One region of the Halomonas sp. DP4Y7-1 genome, then DNA from elsewhere that is predicted to be linked to it. Evidence: riboswitches for the same ligand, from Rfam matches in the RefSeq annotation. Region 1 holds a riboswitch; each other region holds the start of a gene.

Evidence for each region. Region 1 has a riboswitch for thiamine pyrophosphate ahead of tenA (thiaminase II). Riboswitches for the same ligand answer to the same signal wherever they lie in the genome.
Region 2: it holds a riboswitch for thiamine pyrophosphate, as region 1 does, so the genes downstream of both, KUV72_RS03580 (sodium:solute symporter family protein) here and tenA (thiaminase II) in region 1, are expected to answer to the same signal.
Region 3: it holds a riboswitch for thiamine pyrophosphate, as region 1 does, so the genes downstream of both, KUV72_RS03570 (3-oxoacyl-ACP reductase) here and tenA (thiaminase II) in region 1, are expected to answer to the same signal.

What each region holds. Positions count from the first base shown of each region.
Region 1 covers NZ_JAHVKS010000001.1:747,264-756,382, reverse strand. The annotation lists gene KUV72_RS03050 (DUF4870 family protein) at 1-207, shown strand, start outside; gene KUV72_RS03045 (lysophospholipid acyltransferase family protein) at 210-1,151, shown strand; gene KUV72_RS03040 (DUF4870 family protein) at 1,148-1,504, shown strand; gene KUV72_RS03035 (glucan biosynthesis protein) at 1,975-3,591, shown strand; gene mdoH (glucans biosynthesis glucosyltransferase MdoH) at 3,588-5,510, shown strand; TPP riboswitch at 5,681-5,832, shown strand; gene tenA (thiaminase II) at 5,910-6,578, shown strand; TPP riboswitch at 6,660-6,794, shown strand; gene thiC (phosphomethylpyrimidine synthase ThiC) at 6,890-8,842, shown strand.
Region 2 covers NZ_JAHVKS010000001.1:873,390-878,645, reverse strand. The annotation lists gene KUV72_RS03590 (diguanylate cyclase) at 400-2,079, opposite strand; gene KUV72_RS03585 (hypothetical protein) at 2,234-3,082, shown strand; TPP riboswitch at 3,155-3,318, shown strand; gene KUV72_RS03580 (sodium:solute symporter family protein) at 3,397-4,842, shown strand; gene KUV72_RS03575 (LLM class flavin-dependent oxidoreductase) at 5,108-5,256, opposite strand, start outside.
Region 3 covers NZ_JAHVKS010000001.1:867,894-873,368, reverse strand. The annotation lists gene KUV72_RS03575 (LLM class flavin-dependent oxidoreductase) at 1-1,120, opposite strand, end outside; gene KUV72_RS03570 (3-oxoacyl-ACP reductase) at 1,120-1,923, opposite strand; TPP riboswitch at 1,971-2,068, opposite strand; gene KUV72_RS03565 (BCCT family transporter) at 2,609-4,276, shown strand; gene hutH (histidine ammonia-lyase) at 4,269-5,475, shown strand, end outside.

The DNA.
Region 1 (9,119 bases):
TGGCTGGACCAGCATTATCGCTACCAGATCCGCACCTTCTGGATCGGACTGGTCTATGCGGTCGTCGCCTCCCTGCTGACCTTCGTCCTGATCGGGCTACCGCTGCTGCTGGCGCTGGCCGTATGGTTGATCGTCCGCTGTGTGAAGGGTTTCAAGGCCCTGCAGGAAAAGCGTGCCCCGGACAATCTGGAAAGCTGGCTGATCTGATCATGCAACTCCCCTGGCAACAACGTCTGCAGGCCTTTGCCGTCGCTCGCCTGTGGACCCTCCTGTCGCACTGCTCGCCCGCCTCACTGTGGCGGCTGAGCCGCGTTCTCGTCAGCCTGGCGTACCCCTTGCTCAAGCGCGAACGCGCGGTCACTCGGCTGAATCTGGAGGTCGTCTACCCCGACGCCAGCCCGCAGCAGCGGGAATCGCTGGCTCGCGACAGCCTCACGCACTCGACCGCCACCATGCTCGAGCTCGGTTTCTCCTGGCAAGGCGACCCGCAGCGCGTGGCTGACAGCATCGTCGAGGTGCATGGCAGAGCCTTGCTGGATGACGCCCGCGCCGAAGGCAAGGGGGTCATCATCCTGGCACCTCACTTTGGCAACTGGGAAGTGCTCAACTTCTGGCTGTCCAGCCACTTTCCCTTCACCGCCATGTACGAGCCGCCCAAGCTGGCCCCCTTGGATCCCATCATCCGTGCGGGACGTGAGCGCTGCGGCGCCAGCCTTGTGCCGACCAATCCAAGAGGGGTCGCCGCCCTGCTCAAGGCGCTGAAGCGCTGCGAGGCCGTCGGCATCCTGCCGGACCAGGAGCCCAGCTGGGGCAGCGGTGTCTTTGCTCCCTTCTTCGGACGCCCGGCCTATACCGCCACCCTGCTGCCCAAGCTGGTGGGACGCACCGAAGCACGGGTGGTGACAGGCGTCGCCCTGCGCCTACCCGGGCGAGGGTTTGCCCTGCACTTCCTGGCCGCCGACGAGCGAGTCTACGATGCCGACGAGACGACCTCCTGTACCGGTGTCAATGCCAGCATCGAAGAGGTCATCGCGCTCGAACCCGCCCAGTACCAATGGGAGTACAAGCGTTTCACCAAGACCCTGGAAGAGCAGCGCGGCGATCCCGACTTCCGCCGCCACCGGCTGTACAGTTCGAGGAATATGAAGTGACCCGTCCTCAGGACTCGATCTCACGCGACACCCATGTAGGGCACGCCTTGTACGTGATGTACCTGGCGGGCCTGGTCACCGGGTTCCTGACCCTGCTGATCGCGCTGATCGTGGCCTACGTCTATCGCAAGGATGCCCCGCCGTGGCTTCGGGCCCACTATCACTACCTGATTCGAACCTTCTGGATCGGCCTGGTGTATGGGGCCGCCGCGGCGGTGCTGACGGTGCTGGTCATCGGCCTGGCCTTGCCACCACTGCTGGTCAGTGCCTGGTTCGTGATTCGCTGCATCATCGGCTGGCGCGCGCTACACCGGCGGCTGCCGCCGCCTCGGGTAGACAGCTGGCTGTGGTAGCCATCTGCCGCAGCCGAGCCGTCACCCGCCAGATCAGTCCCTTCTCCTTCCCCCTACCCCTTCTCCCCTGCCCTTGCCCCTGCGACATGTATCCGCAGGGATACATTTCTTCGCAATTTTGTCGCCATAAGGCGACACGGAACCTCACTTTCCCCCTCCTCTCAAAGGCAGGTAGAACCCATCTATTGCATCTTTACCATCAGACAATAGGCTAGAGTGTGAAGAGCATGGATAGCCGTTTCAGCACAAATATGGGCAAAGTGATACACGCGACCTGCTGGCTGACCGCCTCTCGACCATCGCCGCAACGGCAGTCGCGGCGATGGTCGCGTATCACGGCGATCCGCGGCAGACCGTGATGGCTCCGCGATAGCCGTGACAGGTCCCGACGCCCACTGCCCAACGTCCCACTGGTTCCGCCTGACAGAGCACTGGCAGTTCGGTGCCATCAGGCCGCAAGGAGAGCGAACGTGAACACCCCAGTCATCTGCGGACGGTCGACACCGCCCACTGCCTACCCGGCCGAGTCAGCCCGCGTCAGTGGACGCGGCGGCCTCCACTGGAAGGCCGCTGCATCATGGGCACTGGCCGGCATGCTGGTCAGCGCACCCGCGCTGGCGGTGGATGCCGACAGCCTTTTCGAACAGGTGACCGATCAGGCGAGAACCCTGGCCGAAGCGCCCTACGAAGCACCAGAGAGTACACTGCCTGACGCCGTGGCCGAGATGGGCTACGACCGCTACCGGCAGATTCGCTACCGCGATGAACAGGCGCTTTGGCGCGATCACGGCAACTTTCAGGTGGAGCTGTTCCATCCCGGCTTTCTCTACGACCAGCCGGTCGATATCCATCTTCTCGAAGATGGTGAGGTGCGCACCCTGCCCTTCGAGCAGCAGCGCTTTCGCTACGACGACGATGCTGCTGAGCTGGCCGAACTGGATCTCGGCGACCAGGGCTATGCCGGCTTCCGTCTGCATTACCCGCTCAACCGAGCGGATGTCGACGACGAGTTTGCCGTCTTCCTCGGCGCTTCCTACTTCCGCCTGGTGGGCAGAAACCAGGGCTACGGGCTCTCCGCAAGAGGCTTGGCGATCGATACGGCCATGCCCCAGGGCGAAGAGTTCCCCTCCTTCCGCGAGTTCTGGCTGGTCCAGCCTGAGGCTGACGCCAACCGTATGACGGTTCTGGCGCTGCTGGACAGCCCGTCGCTGGCCGGGGCCTACCGCTTCGAGATTGCGCCTGGCAAGAACACTGTCGTCGACACCGAAGCGCGACTGTTCGCCCGCAGCGATGTCGAAAAGCTCGGGGTCGCGCCGCTGACCAGCATGTTCCTGCATGGCGAAATGGATCGGCAGGAAGAAGATGACTATCGCATCCGCGTGCATGACTCCAGCGGGCTGCTGATGGCCACCAGTTCTGGCGAGTGGACCTGGCGCGTGCTCGATAATCCCGCAGACCTGCAGATCTCTGGCTTGCAGGATACCTCTCCGAAGGGCTTCGGCCTGGTCCAGCGTCCGCGCCACTTCGATGCCTATCTGGACATGGAAGCCCGCTACGAACGCCGCCCAAGTCAGTGGGTACAGCCCGCTGGCGACTGGGGAGAAGGCCACGTGGAATTGATCGAAATTCCGACCGACAGCGAGGCCCACGACAATATCACGGCCTACTGGGTTCCCTCCTCGCCCCTCAAGGCGGGAGAGTCACGCACCTATCGGTATCAGACCTGGACCTTCGCTGATACCCCCATGGAAGAACCCCTGGCGCGGGTCGTCAGGTCACGCCAGGGCTGGGGTGGCATTCCCGGTCAGAGCAATCCCCCCGACGAACAGCTCAGGCAGTTCATCATCGACTTTCGCGGCGGCGAGCTCGAGGGTCTCGATGCGAGCCAGCCGGTCAGCGTGCACCTGACCACGTCCAGTGGCGAAACGACGGAAGCCAAGGTGACAGCACTGCCCGATGGAGACACCTGGCGGGCCAGCTTCAAGCTGCTGCCTGATGGCGATACGCCGGCAGACCTGCGCCTGACCTTGATGCTGCGCGACCAGCGCCTGAGCGAAACCTGGAACAGCATCTGGAGTCCCCGATGAACGAGCATACCCCGGAAGTCCCCTGGCCCCGGTGGCGCAGAACGCTGGTAGGCATGGCCATTGCCGCCACCACCGCGCTGGGTGTCTGGACCATGTTCAAGATCCTGTATGTCGAGGGCATCACTCCCCTGGAAATGGCCATCCTGGGGCTGTTTGCGATCACCTTCGGCTGGATCACCATGGCCTTCTGGAGCGCCGTGATCGGGTTTGTGCTTCACCTCACTGGGCGTGACCCCTTGAGCCTCAAGCGGCGTGGCGCCGGACCGATGAGGCCCGCCGGCTCTCGCTCTCGCACCGCCTTGGTCATGCCGATCCACAACGAGGACGTGGCCCGGGTCGCGGCTGGGCTCGAGACAACCTGCATGGACCTTGGCGAGCTGCCGGAGGGCATCGACGTCGAGGCCTTCGTGCTCAGCGATAGCACCGACGACGCCGTCGTGGCGGAAGAAAAGGCCGCCATGGCAGCGCTGCAGCAGCGACTCGAGGGCCACTGCCGGCTGCACTATCGCCACCGGGACAGCAACGCAGGGCGCAAGGCAGGCAACTTGGGCGACTTCTGCACCCGCTGGGGCAGCCACTACGACTATATGCTGGTGGTCGACGCCGACAGTCTGATGAGCGGGACCACGGTGGTCGAGCTCATCGACGAGATGATGGCCAATCCTCGGCTGGGGCTCCTTCAGACGGTGCCCATTCCCGTGCGCCAGCAAAGTCTGTTCGGGCGCTGCAATCAATTCGCTGCCGCGCTCTACTCGCCCATGCTGGCGGCAGGGCTGAGCTTCTGGCACGCCACCGCAGCCAACTATTTTGGCCACAATGCCATCATTCGGGTGGACGCGTTCACCGACGCCTGTGGCCTTCCCGAGCTCCCTGGCAAGCCGCCCCTGGGTGGCGATATCCTCAGTCATGACTTTGTCGAGGCAGCGCTGTTGCGCCGGGCCGGCTGGCAGGTGCGCATGCGCACCGACCTGGGCGGCAGCTATGAGGAAATGCCCAGCCACATTCTCGACTATGCCAAGCGTGATCGACGTTGGGTACAGGGCAACCTGCAGCATCTGCGCCTGCTGAATGGCCATGGCCTGCATGTGCTGAGCCGTCTGCACTTCTTCTTCGGCGCGCTGGCCTACCTGTCGTCGCTGGTGTGGCTGGCGATCCTGGTCATCAGTACCATCGATGCGCTGATCAGGGCGCTCGTTCCCACGAACTTCTTCACCGCCAGCTCGCAGTTGTTCCCTGACTGGCCCATCGCTCCGCCCAACCTGATCATTCCCTTGTTGATCGGCACCTTGGGCATGCTGCTGATGCCCAAGGTGCTGGGACTGATACTCGGTCTCATGCGGGATCCAGAGGGCTACGGGGGACGCCCAAAACTGGTCTTGAGCATGCTGGTGGAGACCCTGTTCGCCATGCTGATCGCACCGCTGATGATGGTCTTCCACAGCCGTTTCGTGATCCAGGTGCTGACCGGTCGTACCGTTGCCTGGGACCCGCAATCCCGAGAGGGGCGGGCACTGCCCTGGCGGGAAGCCTTCCGCCATACCTGGCTGTGGTCGCTGATTGGTGCGGTGTGGGCTCTCGTCACCTGGGCCTACACTCCGAGCTTCTTTCTCTGGCTGACGCCCGTCTGGCTCGGCCTGGTGCTGGCGGCTCCGCTGGTGCGCTGGAGCTCCAGCCTGACCATCGGCCGCCGCCTGGCCCGCGCCGGGCTTCTGCTGGTACCCAGTGAGACACGCCCCCCCAGGGTCGTCGCCGATCTACACATCGAGAGTCAGCTACCCTCATCGGGCGCGCCGGCCGCTCCCCCCAGCGAGCGTCCCCGAGACATGCCTGTGCAGTCCTTCCGACGCCCCCATCAATCGGCTGAGGTGCACAGCGACCCTGGCCACCCGATCGACACCCCCACGCCAGATCGTCGCTGATCCATCATAAGCCATCATCAGCGTCGGTGCAGGACGCCGCGGCCGTGACCCTCATGGCCGCGGCGTCATCATTAGGTAGTCTCTCTCGACAACCTCCCTTGACGCCCCCTTCCGATGCTATCCGAAAGTGGTGTCTGGCAAAGCCGCAAGGGCGTGCTAGACTGCGGTCGACTCGCTTGACGGGGTGCCGGTCAATCCGGCTGAGATGGTGCAGGGCCAGCGTGGTGTAGCGGCCCGACAGCACCGATCCCGTGGAACCTGATCCGGGTGCGGTGTGGACTCACACCTTGAACCGGCGTAGGGAATCAGGCGGTGGCACGCCTTCCCTGCGGGGGCCTGCCCTTCCTCCCCGCCGTCCTTCTCTGCCCCGCCCACCGGATCCACTATGCCGGAGCTATCATGGGCTATTGCTTCAACGATCTGATCGCTGCCTGCCGCGACGACTGGCGGCGCTATACCGAGCACGACTTCGTTCGTGCACTTGGGCGCGGCGACCTGAATGACGCCAGCTTTCGCCACTATCTGAAGCAGGACTACCTGTTTCTCCTGCAGTTTTCACGCGCCTACGCCCTTGCTGCCTACAAGAGCCAGGACCTGGAGAGCTTGCAGGGGGCCTTCAAGGGGATGCAGACGATCCTCGAGGTCGAACTGGGCCTGCATCTTGCCTACTGCCGAGAATGGGGCATTGACGACAGCGAGCTCAGCCGTCTACCGGAGGCACGTGCCACCCTGGCCTATACCCGCTACGTCCTCGACACCGGCAGTCGTGGTGATCTGCTGGACCTGCACGTCGCCCTGGCGCCCTGCATGGTCGGCTACGCCGACATCGGCCGCTGGCTGGCGGATCATCCCGAGACGCTGCGTGGTGGCGACAATCCCTACGATGCCTGGATCACCATGTACGCAAGCCCTGACTTTCAGGCCTCGGCCGTGCGCGAAAGGCACTGGCTCGACGACCAGCTCAGCCAGGTATCGAGCGCTCGTTTCGACCGGCTGGCGCGCATCTTTAGCGACGCGACCCGTCTCGAGACTGACTTCTGGCAGATGGGACTGGACCTGAGCGACTGACCTTGGCGACGCCTTTAGGCGATCGAACTGGGCGATCGACCTGGGTGATCGCGCTCGACAACACAGACAAGCTGACAATAGCAACGCTTGACGGGGTGCCGCAGCCAGCGGCTGAGATCATGCAGCGCATGAGACCCGTTGAACCTGATCTGGGGATACCCCCGATGTTACGGCATCGAGGCGAGGACCAGCGTAGGGATCAAGCGCTCACGGCCACGGCCTCGACGCCCCCCCCTTCTCCCTCGCGACGTGCCATTACCACCATCAGGGCGACGCCACTTGCCCTGCACCGCCGTGAGAGGAAACCACCTATGTCACTCGACCACCCCTCGTCTCATCCGAGATCCCGCCATGACGCCCACTTCCTGGCCGAGACGGCCAGGGTCGACCAGGCCGCCGTCACTCCCCTGCCAGGCTCTCGCAAGGTCTATGTAGAGGGCTCCCGGCCCGACCTGCGGGTGCCATTTCGCGAAATCACCCTGTCGCCGACGCGCACCTCAGGCGCCGACGAAGCCAATCCACCGCTACTGGTGTACGACACCTCAGGCCCCTATACCGACCCGGCGGTACAGGTCGACCTGCGCAAGGGACTAGCCGAGTTGCGTAGGCCCTGGATTGAGGAGCGCAACGATACCGAGTGGCTCGACGGTCCCACCTCCGAGTACGGCCGCCGGCGTGCCAATGACCCGCTGCTGGCCCCCCTGCGCTTCGAGCTGACGCGCACACCACGCCGCGCCACCAGGACCGCCGATGGCCGCCCGGGCAACGTCACCCAATTGCATTACGCGCGGCGCGGCATCATCACACCGGAAATGGAGTTCATTGCACTTCGCGAGAATCAACGTCGACAGGCCCTTCAGGACCCTTATCGTGGCAGTGACGAGGTCGAAGCGATACTTGGCCACCAGCACCCCGGCCAGTCGTTCGGAGCCCGTTTGCCGGATGAGATCACCCCCGAGTTCGTGCGCCAGGAAGTGGCCGCCGGACGCGCCATCATCCCGGCCAACATCAATCATCCCGAAGCCGAGCCGATGATCATCGGGCGTAACTTTCTGGTGAAGATCAACGGCAACCTAGGCAACTCTGCGGTGACGTCCTCCATCGAAGAGGAAGTGGACAAGATGACCTGGGGGATTCGCTGGGGGGCGGATACGATCATGGACCTGTCCACTGGACAGAACATCCATGAAACCCGTGAGTGGATCATCCGCAACTCACCGGTGCCGATCGGTACCGTGCCACTCTATCAGGCGCTGGAAAAGGTCAAGGGCGTGGCCGAGGACCTGACCTGGGAGATCTTTCGCGACACCTTGATCGAGCAGGCGGAACAGGGGGTGGACTATTTCACCATCCACGCCGGTGTGCTTCTTCGCTATGTGCCGCTGACCGCTGGCCGAGTCACCGGCATCGTCTCGCGGGGAGGCTCGATCATGGCCAAGTGGTGCCTCTATCACCACCAGGAAAGCTTCCTCTACACCCACTTCGAGGAGATCTGCGAGATCTGCAAGCAGTATGACGTGGCCTTCTCGCTGGGCGATGGGCTGCGCCCGGGATCCGTGGCAGATGCCAATGACGAAGCTCAGATGGCCGAACTCAAGACCCTGGGCGAGCTGACCCACATTGCCTGGAAGCACGACGTGCAGGTGATGATAGAAGGGCCCGGCCACGTGCCCATGCACCTGATCAAGGAGAACATGGACAAGCAGCTCGAGTACTGCGACGAGGCGCCCTTCTATACCCTGGGCCCGCTGGTCACCGATATCGCTCCCGGCTATGACCACATCACCTCAGGCATCGGCGCGGCGATGATCGGCTGGTACGGCTGCGCCATGCTCTGCTACGTCACCCCCAAGGAGCACCTGGGCCTGCCCGACAAGGACGACGTCAAGACCGGGATCATCACGTACAAGATCGCCGCCCACGCGGCGGATCTGGCCAAGGGGCACCCCGGCGCTCAGCGCCGGGACAATGCGCTGTCCAAGGCACGCTTCGAGTTCCGCTGGGAGGACCAGTTCAACCTGGGCCTGGACCCGGACACGGCCCGCGCCTACCACGACGAGACGCTGCCCAAGGACGCGGCCAAAGTGGCCCACTTCTGCTCCATGTGCGGACCCAAGTTCTGCTCCATGAAGATCAGCCAGGAAGTCCGCGACTATGCCCGCGACAACGGCCTGGACGGCGACAGCGAGGCGGTCATGGCGGGCATGGAGGCGCAGGCACAAGCCTTCCGCCAGCAAGGCGGTGCCCTGTACAAGGAAGTCTGACGCAAGCCCATCACGGCCACCTTCCCGCCCACGGCCCCGCGGGCGGGGAGGTGGCTGCCGTAAAGCCACTGCTGCGGCGGTGGTTCAGGGCCGCCGGCAGCCTTCACGCTGCACCGCACAAATTACTACCAAAGTCTAACCTCTTTGCCCTATCGCTTGATGGTCGTCACAAGCTGTGCTGTTCCCCCAGCAACTGACTCTCCCTACCTCCCCAGGACAATTATTTGACGCCAGGCTCGGTGCTAGATTCGCCGCCATCCCCCCGTTTACACGCCCT
Region 2 (5,256 bases), 120 kb from region 1:
TTTTCCGAGAAGCTTCAAAAAGCCTTTTCAAATCAACTACTCTTACCACTCTTTACCGCCTGTGACGTTTGCTCGTCGCCGGCAGCGGATGCGTACTTTACGGATCTCGAGGCAGCTTGGCAATAGTCTGAATCAAAAAAACTCATCAGCGCATGACGGCTCTGTTATGTCCTCGCCATAACGTTCGCGGGGACCCACCTTTAGTCGCCGTCATTGCCACATCCATGCACCGTGGCAAGGCATCAGCACGCAAAAGGCCCTGGCATCGCCAAGGCCTTCACGCCACTACACCTGGCAAGAGACCTGGCAAGAGACCTGACAAGACACCTTACAGGGAACGAGCGCTAGCGCGCCGAAAGCGAAGACCATCAAAAAAACCAGCAAAAGACCAGCCTCTGTTTAGGCCATATGACGCTTGCCACATACCCGGTTGCGTCCGGCGTGTTTTGCGGCGTACAGCTCTTGATCCACGCGCTCAAATAGCGACGTAAACGTCTCCCCCTTGGTGTACGCACCGACGCCCATGCTGATGGTGATGTTCAACTGCTGACCATCTGCAAGTTCGATCTGGCTCTGGCTGATGGCCTGACATACACGCTGCGCCGCGCTCATGGCCTCCTCCAATGCGGCATGACGCATGACGATAACGAACTCCTCGCCTCCGGTACGGGCCACCAGGTCACCATCACGCAGACACTGCTCAACGGCCTGACCGAGCCACACCAAGACCTGGTCTCCTACCACATGCCCATAGTGGTCATTCACTTGCTTGAAGAAGTCGATGTCCAGCACGGCCAGGGCAAAGCCCGTCCCCCGTGAAGTGCACTCCTCTATAAGTTCGTCGACATAGCGATCGAGCTGCGCCCGATTGGGCAAGCCCGTGAGCGGGTCACGCAATGCCTGATCTTCCAGCTCGTCGCGCTCCCTCTTGATTCGCGCTACGTCCAGTTCGTTGGTAATCACTCGCTCTACTGCACCGGTCAGCAGACGCACCAGCTCAATATCAACCTCTGAAAAGGGCTGGCGACGAGGTCTAGCGCTGGAAAAATTAAGCGTTCCCCAGACGGAGCCCTCTATCCAAATGGGCGCACCAATATAGGTTTCCAACTGAAACGCCTGGTAACAGGGGTGCCCGCTAACACGCTCATCACACCTGGCATGATGGGTAGCAAAGACGTCACACGCATCAAGGGTAAGACGGCAATACGTATCTCCCAGAGGAAAGGTATCCCCAGGACCTACCGGCGCCTCATCACTGGCCGCCCAGCGCACGCTGTACTGCTCACCCACCACCTCGCTGACCAACGCGATGTCCAGGCCCAGGTAAACAAGCGCATCTCGCAGCAGCATATCGACAATCTCGGACGTCTCGATATCCGTGCGGTTAACGCCGGTGTGCACATCCCGTAGCAGCTGGATCATCGACCGGTATTCAGAGACGTCCTGAATGATGGCGTAGAAGCCCGCGACACCGTCATCCACGATATCCGGCAAGTAGTTCACCTTGAAAAATGCTCTCCTGCCGTCCTGCAGCACCAGTGCATCCTCGTAGCTGACCTCTACCCCCGCCAGGGCACGCGCGAAGCGCGGCTGAATCTTCGCATAGGAGGAGGCGTCGAGAACCGATGCCACCGGCTGACCTGCCAATTCAGACGACGTAAGGCCAATGAAGTCCTGATATGCCTGATTGTTGAAGCGAAAGCACAGGTCTCGATCCACGTAGGCCACCATGACAGGAAGATGATCCGCTAGCCGAGCCACCACACCATGATCAGGTCGTTGCTGCATCGGCAGACGCAGCACCATGCTGCCATCAGGCAGCATCACGTAAGCCGAGCTACGGCTTTGCCCCCTTCCCTGCTCGTCCCACTGCCTGCCCGCACCCGCCATGGCTTCTGCAAGCCTGGCGGAGTGCCCCTGCAGCTCCGACAACGAACGTCCGACAACCTCATCGCGAGATCCTCCCAACACCGACGCACAATCGCCGGCCACGTCTAGCACCACCGCCGCTGGCGACACCCTGACGAGTACCGTCCCGGCAAGCGTCAATGCTTCTCGCACCCAGGCATACTGGTCCATGCTGGCTCTCCTGGTCGTTCCCCTGACGTGATAGGACGCACAAGCATCCTTCTGGCCTGCTCATGAATTTGGCTGTTTGTATGGTTGAATGCATCAGAATTTTCCACGCTGCGTGGACAGTACGTTCGCTCACGGTGCTCAAGAGGCGAATGCCATGTATTACCAAAACTTGATGGCGATCGAGCGAGCTCTCTCGCTCACGTACCAAGGACGTGCCGCCTGGCTGGAGACTCAACTGGGCAGCGCTTACGGTCTTGTGGATTACCGTATGCAGACCACTCAAGCGGAGCCGATTGACGAGGACGGCAACGCCTACCGACTACCGCATCCGTTTAAGGACCTGCGCCAGCACGCCGACGTCCATCACTCCCCCCTGACGACAGTCCATGTCAGCCAGGGTCGCGACCACGTCGCGGAACTACTGCTGCCGGACAGCCCGACACAGACCCATCTGGAAGTCCTGCACGCGACGCTGCTCGGACAACCTTCGCTGGTTCGCCTTATCAACTTGAATGGCTCCCCCGCCCGACTGAGGCGCGTCGAGCAACATGAGCCACTGGTACAGCAATGCGATCAGCTGCTTGCGCTGCTGATCCAACCTGCGCTGCGCCTGGTAATGGCTGGGCCGATCAGGGACGTGCATCGCATTGGCCTGCATGCCCATCAGAGGGGATTTGAAGTCATCTGGTGCAGAGGCCAGCCAGGCACTGCGCTTGCCGAAGACACTGTCTCACCAGACACTCCCACGTCAGACCAGTCCTTTCCCATGTCAGACCTGTCCTTTCCCATGGAAGTCCAGCACGCTGAAGCTGCCCACTTTCTTGCCGGCGGCGGAGGGCATCGGCGCACCCTCGTGCTGAACGCTACCTCTGATACGTCGCTGGCAGAGGTGGCGAAGAGCTCGGGTTGCTTCGACTGCAACAACAACCCCCACCCCAGGCTCTCGGAGACGACCCACTGGCTGGATCGGGCCTGCCAAGCAATGTCACTCGAGGGGCGTTAGCGGCGCGATGCTTCCGCAACGAGCGCCCTACCTTTCTGCAATTGACAGCCCCACTAGCCGGCCCTAGTCTGGACCTCTTCCTAGGGGAGCCCTACTGGCCATACAGGTCGTGACAGCGCCGCGACAGCGCTGTATCGCACCAAGGCCATAGTACGGGGCTGAGATTCCGCATTGCGCGGTAACCCTTTGAACCTGATCCGGGTCATGCCGGCGAAGGGAAGGATGGTTGCCGCTCTCCCTCTTTCTTCCTGCCCGCCGTCCGTCCCGATGTCCACTGGTCCCTGCGGACAACGATAAGAAAGAGGTTTCTCTCGATGATGCTCGACCCTCTCTGGACGGCGCTGTGGCTGCTGCTGTGCGCTGCCATCTTTGCCATTCCAGGCCTGCTCTACGCCCGACGCCGTCGGGGCGGCCTAGATGACTACATCTCCGCACGTAACAGCCAGAACACTCGTGCCACGGTGCTGACGTTGATTGCCACCACACTGGGCACCTGGATCCTGTTTGGACCGGCCCAGGCTGCCACCTGGGGCGGTATCGCGGCGGTCATTGGCTACGCGCTCGGCTCCATGGTGCCTCGCCTGGTGATGATTCCTCTTGGTCGACGCATGCGGGAGCTGATTCCCGAAGGCCACGGCCTGACCGAGTTCGTGATCCACCGCTACGGCCGCACGATGTATGCCTTCACCCTGGCGATTATGCTGTTCTACCTGTTTATCTCTCTGGCTGCAGGGCTGACCGCCATTGCCCACATGGTGACCCTGCTGGCCCCCATCCCCCTCTGGCTAACCGCCAGCGTGGTGATGATCGCCACCCTGCTCTACACCTTTTACGGCGGTCTGCGTACCACCATCTTCACTGACAAGGTGCAGATGCTGGTGATCCTGCCACTGCTGGCTCTCTTGCTCATGTTTGGCTGGCAGGCGGCGGGTGGCGTTGCTCCGACGCTCGAGGGGCTACGCGAGCGTGCTCCGCAACTGCTGGATATCACCGATGCTGGCGGCCTGCGCGCTGGCCTGACCTTCTTTCTCGCGGTGATGCTGACGGGTCTGTTCTACCAAGGAACCTGGCAGAGGATCTATGCGGCCCGGGATACTCGCGTGCTCAGGCGTGGCTTCTGGATCGCGGGACTCTTCAACTTCCCGGTCATCGTACTCATGGGTCTGTTCGGCCTGGCGTTCATCGGCCTGGGACTTGAGGGAGACGGCTCCGTCGCTCTGTTCAGCGTATTGTTGTCCGACGTGCCGCTGTGGTTTGCCTTGGCCCTGATTCCCCTTGGCCTTGCGCTGGTAATGAGTAGCGCCGACACAACGATCAATGCCACCTCCAGCATTATCGCCGTCGACATGCACAGGCTGCTGCCCCAGGCCAGTGAGGCGGCCTTGATGAGAATGGCACGCTGGCTCATCGTCGTCGCTGCAATACCAGTGACGTGGGTCGCTGCGCAGGGCTACAGCGTCCTCTACCTGTTCCTGCTGGCAGACCTGCTGTGCTCTGCCGCAGCCTTTCCGGTGTTTTTCGGCCTGTTCAACCGCCGCTATCACGGTCGCAATGCAGTGATCAGTACCGCAGCAGGTCTGCTGGCCGGGCTGTGGATGTTCCCCTCGCCTAACGGTGGCACCGCGACGCTACTGGAATCCTTCCTGCTGGCTGCCTTTGTTCCGGTGCTGGTATCTCTCGTCCTGATGAAGCTGATGCCATCTCGGGAGAGCTACGACTTTGACCGAATGAGCGGCCTGGTGAGACGCTTCCAGAACTAAGGAAACGCTGAATAAATGTTTCGAGCGATGACAGGTCGGTAGCTGCCGGAGCGGAAAGACCGGAGTTTACATGCGGTTAAATGAGGATCTTGAGCACCGCCAGCAGCCGAGATATCGAGCGCAGTAATTTATGCAGTGTTTCCCTAAGGCAATCAAACCGACGCCACTGAACCGAAACCATAACGGCGGGGCGAGCTCCCCCGCTGTTATGGCGGATGTCTATAGAGGCTGTCGTGCCTAGCAGCAGTGTGAGCAAGACGCCCGCTCAGCAGCTGGGGCGTGACAATCCAAGATGGTCGCGCAGCGTCTTGCCCTCATATTCCCGGCGGAAGACCCCACGTCGCTGCAATTCCGGCACGACCTGCTCCACGAAGTCCTCGATGCCGTGAGGCAGTGAGGGTGGCATCAGGTTAA
Region 3 (5,475 bases), 120 kb from region 1:
CGACCCAGCGCTGCATCTCATCGGCAATTCCCTCCGGCGTGCCGACCATCGTGCAGTGCCCACCTCCGGCGGCAAGCCGTCCCATTAGCTGTCTCAGGGTTGGCCGTTCAGCCTCGATAATGCGCAGGATGGTGGCATAGCGTCCTTTCGGTCCTGTAAAAGCCTCCAGCGGCGGCAGCGCGGGCACGGGCGCATCCAGTTCCCAGTGACTGACGTCCTGGCCGATAAACTGGCTTAACTGTCGCCGCGAGGCCTCTACCGGCAGCAACTCGTCGAGTTCACGCTGCTTGCGTCGGGCCTCTTCCTCGGTAGACCCGACGTAGGTCACAAGCCCCGGCATGATCGCCACCCCTGGACGGCCTGCGGCTTTCACCCTCGCCTTGAGGTCAGCGCAGTAAGCCTGGGCCGATGGCAGGTCATAGGCCACCGCGTAAATGGCTTCGGCATAGCGTGCCGCCAGGTCTCGCCCCTGTTCTGATGCCCCCGCCTGAAACAGCACGGGATGGCCCTGTGGCGAGCGCGGCACCGTCAAGGGGCCATCGACCAGAAAATGCTCGCCGCGGTGATGAATCGGTTGCACTTGAGCAGCATCCGCATAATCGCCGTGGCGATCTCGCAGCAGCGCGCCATCGCTCCAGGAGTCCCACAGCGCCAGCACGGTATTGGCAAACTCTTCCGCTCTAGCGTAGCGCTGCGCGTGGCCCGGCATGCCTTCCAGGCCATGATTGCGCGCCTCGCTGTCGAACATTGACGTCACCAGGTTCCACCCAAGCCGTCCGCCCGAGATATGGTCCAGCGATGCCAGCATGCGAGCCGCATGAAAGGGCGTATAGAAGGTACTGGAGACGGTCGAGATCAGGCCGATATGCTGTGTGGCACGCGCCATCGCGGCAAGCATTGTCAGCGGCTCCAAGGTCCACAGCGGACCGTCTGCGACATTGCCCGCGGCATGGCCATCGGCAAAGAAAACCGCATCCAGGCGACCGCGTTCGGCAAGCTTGGCCAGCTCTTCGTAGTAGGCGATATCCGCCAATCGCTCGACGCTGGAATCAGGGTGTCGCCAGGCCGCCTTGTGATGACCGCAGCCCAGGATGAAGAGATTCAAGTGCATAGAGGTCATCAGCCTTTCACCAGTCCGCCATCGACAATCAGATTCTGCCCGGTGATGGCCCTGGCCCACGGGGAAGCCAACAGCAGTACCGCGTCTGCAAACTCTTGCGGGGTGGTCACCCGTCGCAGCGGTGTGTTGGCGGCGATGAGGTCAAACACCGCGTCTGGTGTGGCACTGGAAGCGTCCGTCGTGCGCAGCAAGCCGCCGGACACCATATTGACGCTGATATTGTCTGGGCCGAGATCCTGCGCCAGCGTACGCGTCAGCGACAGCAGCGCCGCCTTGGCCGCGGTGTAGTCGTGATACGGCACCACCGGGTTCTGGAACAGGTTGGTACCGATATTGATGACACGCCCGACACCCGCCTCGCGCATGCCGGGAAGCGCTGCCTGCACCGTGTTGAGCGCACCACGCACCACACCCTGAAGTTGATGGTCCAGATGCTCCCAGCTCAGCGAGTCAGGGCCAGGCCGTGCGTCCCCATTGAATGCAAAGTCCGGCAGCGCATTGTTGACCACGGTAGTCACAGGCCCACCGAAGCGCTCACTGGCCCTCGCCAACATGGCCTCCACGCCATCCCGATCGCACACATCCGCAGCGACGGCCAAGGCGTGTTCCGGGTAATCAGCGACCAGCGCCCGGGCGCCTTCTTCGCTGCGGCGGTAGTTGACCACCACGCGAGCGCCTTCTCGCAGGAAGGCGCGTGCCAGGTGAGCGCCCAGACCACGTCCTGCGCCGGTAATCAGCACAATTTGAGCGGAGATATCAGGCGCAATGGGGTCGACAACAGGAGAGGTATCGGGAGGGGTCATGCGATGAGTCCTTGGTCGAGGCGGGGAACGCACGTCGAGCCAGGGACAGACGACTGCGCTGACATCCCTTCGCCGGTATGAACTGGATCAGGTTCGACGGGTATTTCTCAGCCCTGGCTCAGCCAGGACACCCCGTGTCATGCGCTCTCGACCTTAGCCCATCACCTTGCCCGGAACAAGACAGCGGGTATCAAGCAAGTGAAAGGGCCTACCCTGATTTGCCATCCTGGCACACGCCGCGACAACCCTATCGCGCCCCGGCCCCTTCACAAAGCAAATGTATACACATTTAAGCGACATCTTTCGACCTTCATGGCTTCGGGCTTTCCTTGCCCTCCAGCGTGTTACTCTGCCTTCTTTTCACCCTCTGTCCTGACACTCCCCCTACCTTGCCACCACCCCCTACTTTGGTACTACCCATTATCGGATCGACGCTTAGAAGAACATTCAACGCATTGTTTATCAAAGATAAAATAATAGAAGAGCGATCTATCTTTCATCATGAAAGGGAGCTGACGTGATCGCCAGCTCACTCGGCTCTAGCCTTTTCGATTTTTATTGTATATACATTATGACGGATTGACGGACCGCATCAGCGGTTCGTCAAGGAAGCGCTGAGCACCTCCGCTCAGGCATCGGTGCAGCGTTTCCCTAAGCCTGCCACACGCATCTGTGAGATCGGCCGATGACAACACCCGACAATGCTGATCCACTGCGCCACCTGGTAACGCCATCACCCGTGGAGAACAAGAATATGTCCGCCTCCAGCAGAAGGCCGCTAAGAAAAGCCGTCTTCATACCCACCTTTTCCATCATCATGGTGGCCGTGGCCACTGGCCTCATCAACAACGACATGCTGGTCGATGTTGCCAAAGGGGTCTTCTACATCTCCCTGTCTGACTTTGGCTGGCTGTATCAGCTGATTGCCGTAACGGCCCTGGTGGTGTCGGGCTTCATCTTCTTCTCCCGGGCCGGTGATATTCGGCTGGGTGGCAAGGATGCAACGCCTACCTTTTCCTTCGCTGCCACCTTCGCCATGGCGCTGACGGGAGGGATTGCCACGGGAGTCGTCACTTACTCCGTCAATGAACCGATCATCTATCTAGGCAACATCTACGGCGAAATCAGTCACCAGAGCTTCGCTCCCGGCAGTGGCGAGGCCGCCATCTTTGCCCTGGCAAGAAGCTTCCACAACTGGTCATTCATTCCCTACGCACTTTATTCCATCGTGGGGCTGATGATCGGCTACATGCACTTTAACCGCAGAGAACGCTTCTCGATCTCCTCAACCGTCAGCCCCGTACTGGGCAGGCACGGCAGCAAGATCTGGGTAAGGTCCCTGATCGATATCATTTCCGTTCTGGCCATCGCGCTCGGCCTGGCCTCTTCTCTTGGCGCAGGTCTGGCATTGATCAGCTCAGGCATCGAGGCACAGTACGGCATCGAATCCAACGCCATGACCTGGCTGGTGCTGACGATTGCCATCTCGGCGATCTTCATCACCTCCGCTGTCTCGGGATTGAAACGCGGCATCCGCGTGCTGTCATCGATCAACGCCTATATCTTCTATGCCTTCGTCGCGATTCTGATCATTGTCGGGCCCCTCAACTATATTCTGAGCCTGTCGGTGACAAGCCTCGGCTACTGGGCAGACAACTTCTTCCTTTGGGCTTTCGATACCAAGGAGTCTGGTGGCGAAGCGCTGGTCACCTGGTGGACGATGTATGACTGGTCGATCTGGATCGCCTACGCCCCCCTCATGGGACTGTTTCTGGCCCGTATCTCCTACGGCAGAACGCTCAGGGAGTTCCTCATCATCAACTGGATTCTGCCCTCGGTCTTCGGCCTGGTCTGGTTTGCCATCTGGGGTGGGTCCGCCCTCAAATGGCAGATGGATGGAACGCTGGATCTGATTAGCATCATCAATGACAGCGGCGCCGTATCCGGACTCTGGGGCTTCCTCCAGCACCTGCCCATGGCCAGCCTGCTGGTACCGCTGGCGATTTTCACCCTGGTCATTTCGTTTGCAACGGCGGCAGACTCCATGTCATCGACCATCGCGACCATCTGCACCAGCAACATGTCCGCAGAAGAGGAGTCGCCCAAGCAGCAGAAGATTCTGTGGGGCCTGTCGATCGCGGCTATCGCCTATGTGATGGTGGCCTTCGGCGGGGGCGCCCAAGGCGTCGATGGCATCAAGTATCTTGCCGCAGCGGGAGGCTTTACCGTGGTCTTCCTGTTCGTGCTGATATTGATCAGCGCCGTGCGAACCTTCATGACTCGCTCACCCCAGGGTGCTGCTGAGCAGCCGGCCGAGGTCTCTCAGCCGGTGACGGGAGGCGTGAATGAGTAACCAGGTCGTCATCTCAGATGCAGCCCCCGGCTGGCTGGAGGTCATCGCCGTCGCACGCCATGGAAGCGAGCTGACGCTGGATGAGGGTCGCTGGGCACGCATCGAGCGGGCCCGCCAGGTGGTCGAGCAGATGGCGGATGCCAGCACTCCCTACTATGGCATCAACACCGGCCTGGGAGCGCTGTGTGACGTGGTGCTGGATCGCCAGCAGCTAAGTGACCTGTCGCGCAATACCCTGATGAGCCATGCCTGCGGAGTCGGAGCCCCCCTGCGGGTCGAACAGGTCCGTGCCATCATGTGCTGCGCGGTCATCAACTGGAGCCATGGGCATTCGGGCATCAGCCCGGGCATCGTCCAGGGACTGCTGGCATTTCTTAATATGGGCATCACCCCGGTGGTGCCAGGCCGGGGGTCTGTTGGCTACCTCACACACATGGCCCATATTGGTCTGGCCTTGCTGGGCGTCGGTGAAGTCGACCATGCCGGTGAACGACGCCCCGCCAGCGACGTACTCGCTCAGCATGCGCTGACGCCCGTCGTGCTGGGTCCCAAGGATGGGCTCAGTCTGGTCAATGGCACCGCCGCCATGACAGGGCTTGCCTGTATCGCCCTGGACGATGCCCATGTGCTGGCCGACTGGGCCGACGCCATCGGCGCTGTCAGTTTCGAGGCGCTGTCAGGCCAGCAGGCTGCCTTCACGCCTGAGGTGCTGGCGCTGAAGGGTCAGCCTGGCGTGGTGCGCAGTGGCGCCAACTTGCGGCGACTGCTAGCCGACAGCCAGCACCTGCAGCAGTGTCAGGGCCACCACCTGCAGGATGCGCTCAGCCTGCGGGCCATGCCCCAGGTCCATGGCAGTTGCCGGGAACAGCTTGAGCACGCGATACGCCTGGTCGACGGAGAGATCAGCGCAGCTACCGACAATCCTCTGGTGATCGGCGAAGGCCCACATGCCAGGATCGTGTCACAGGCCAATCCTCATGGGGCGCCGGTCGCCCTGGCCTGTGACAGCCTCGCCATGGCGGTGTGTGAGTGGGCATCTATCTCGGAGCGTCGAAGCTATCGCCTGGTCACTCCCCAGGCCAGCGAGCTTCCCGCCTTTCTCACCCGCGACAGCGGAGTGAAGTCCGGACTGATGATTGCCCAGTACACGGCAGCGTCGCTGGCGGCAGAGGTCAAGCGACTGGCTCTGCCCGCATCGG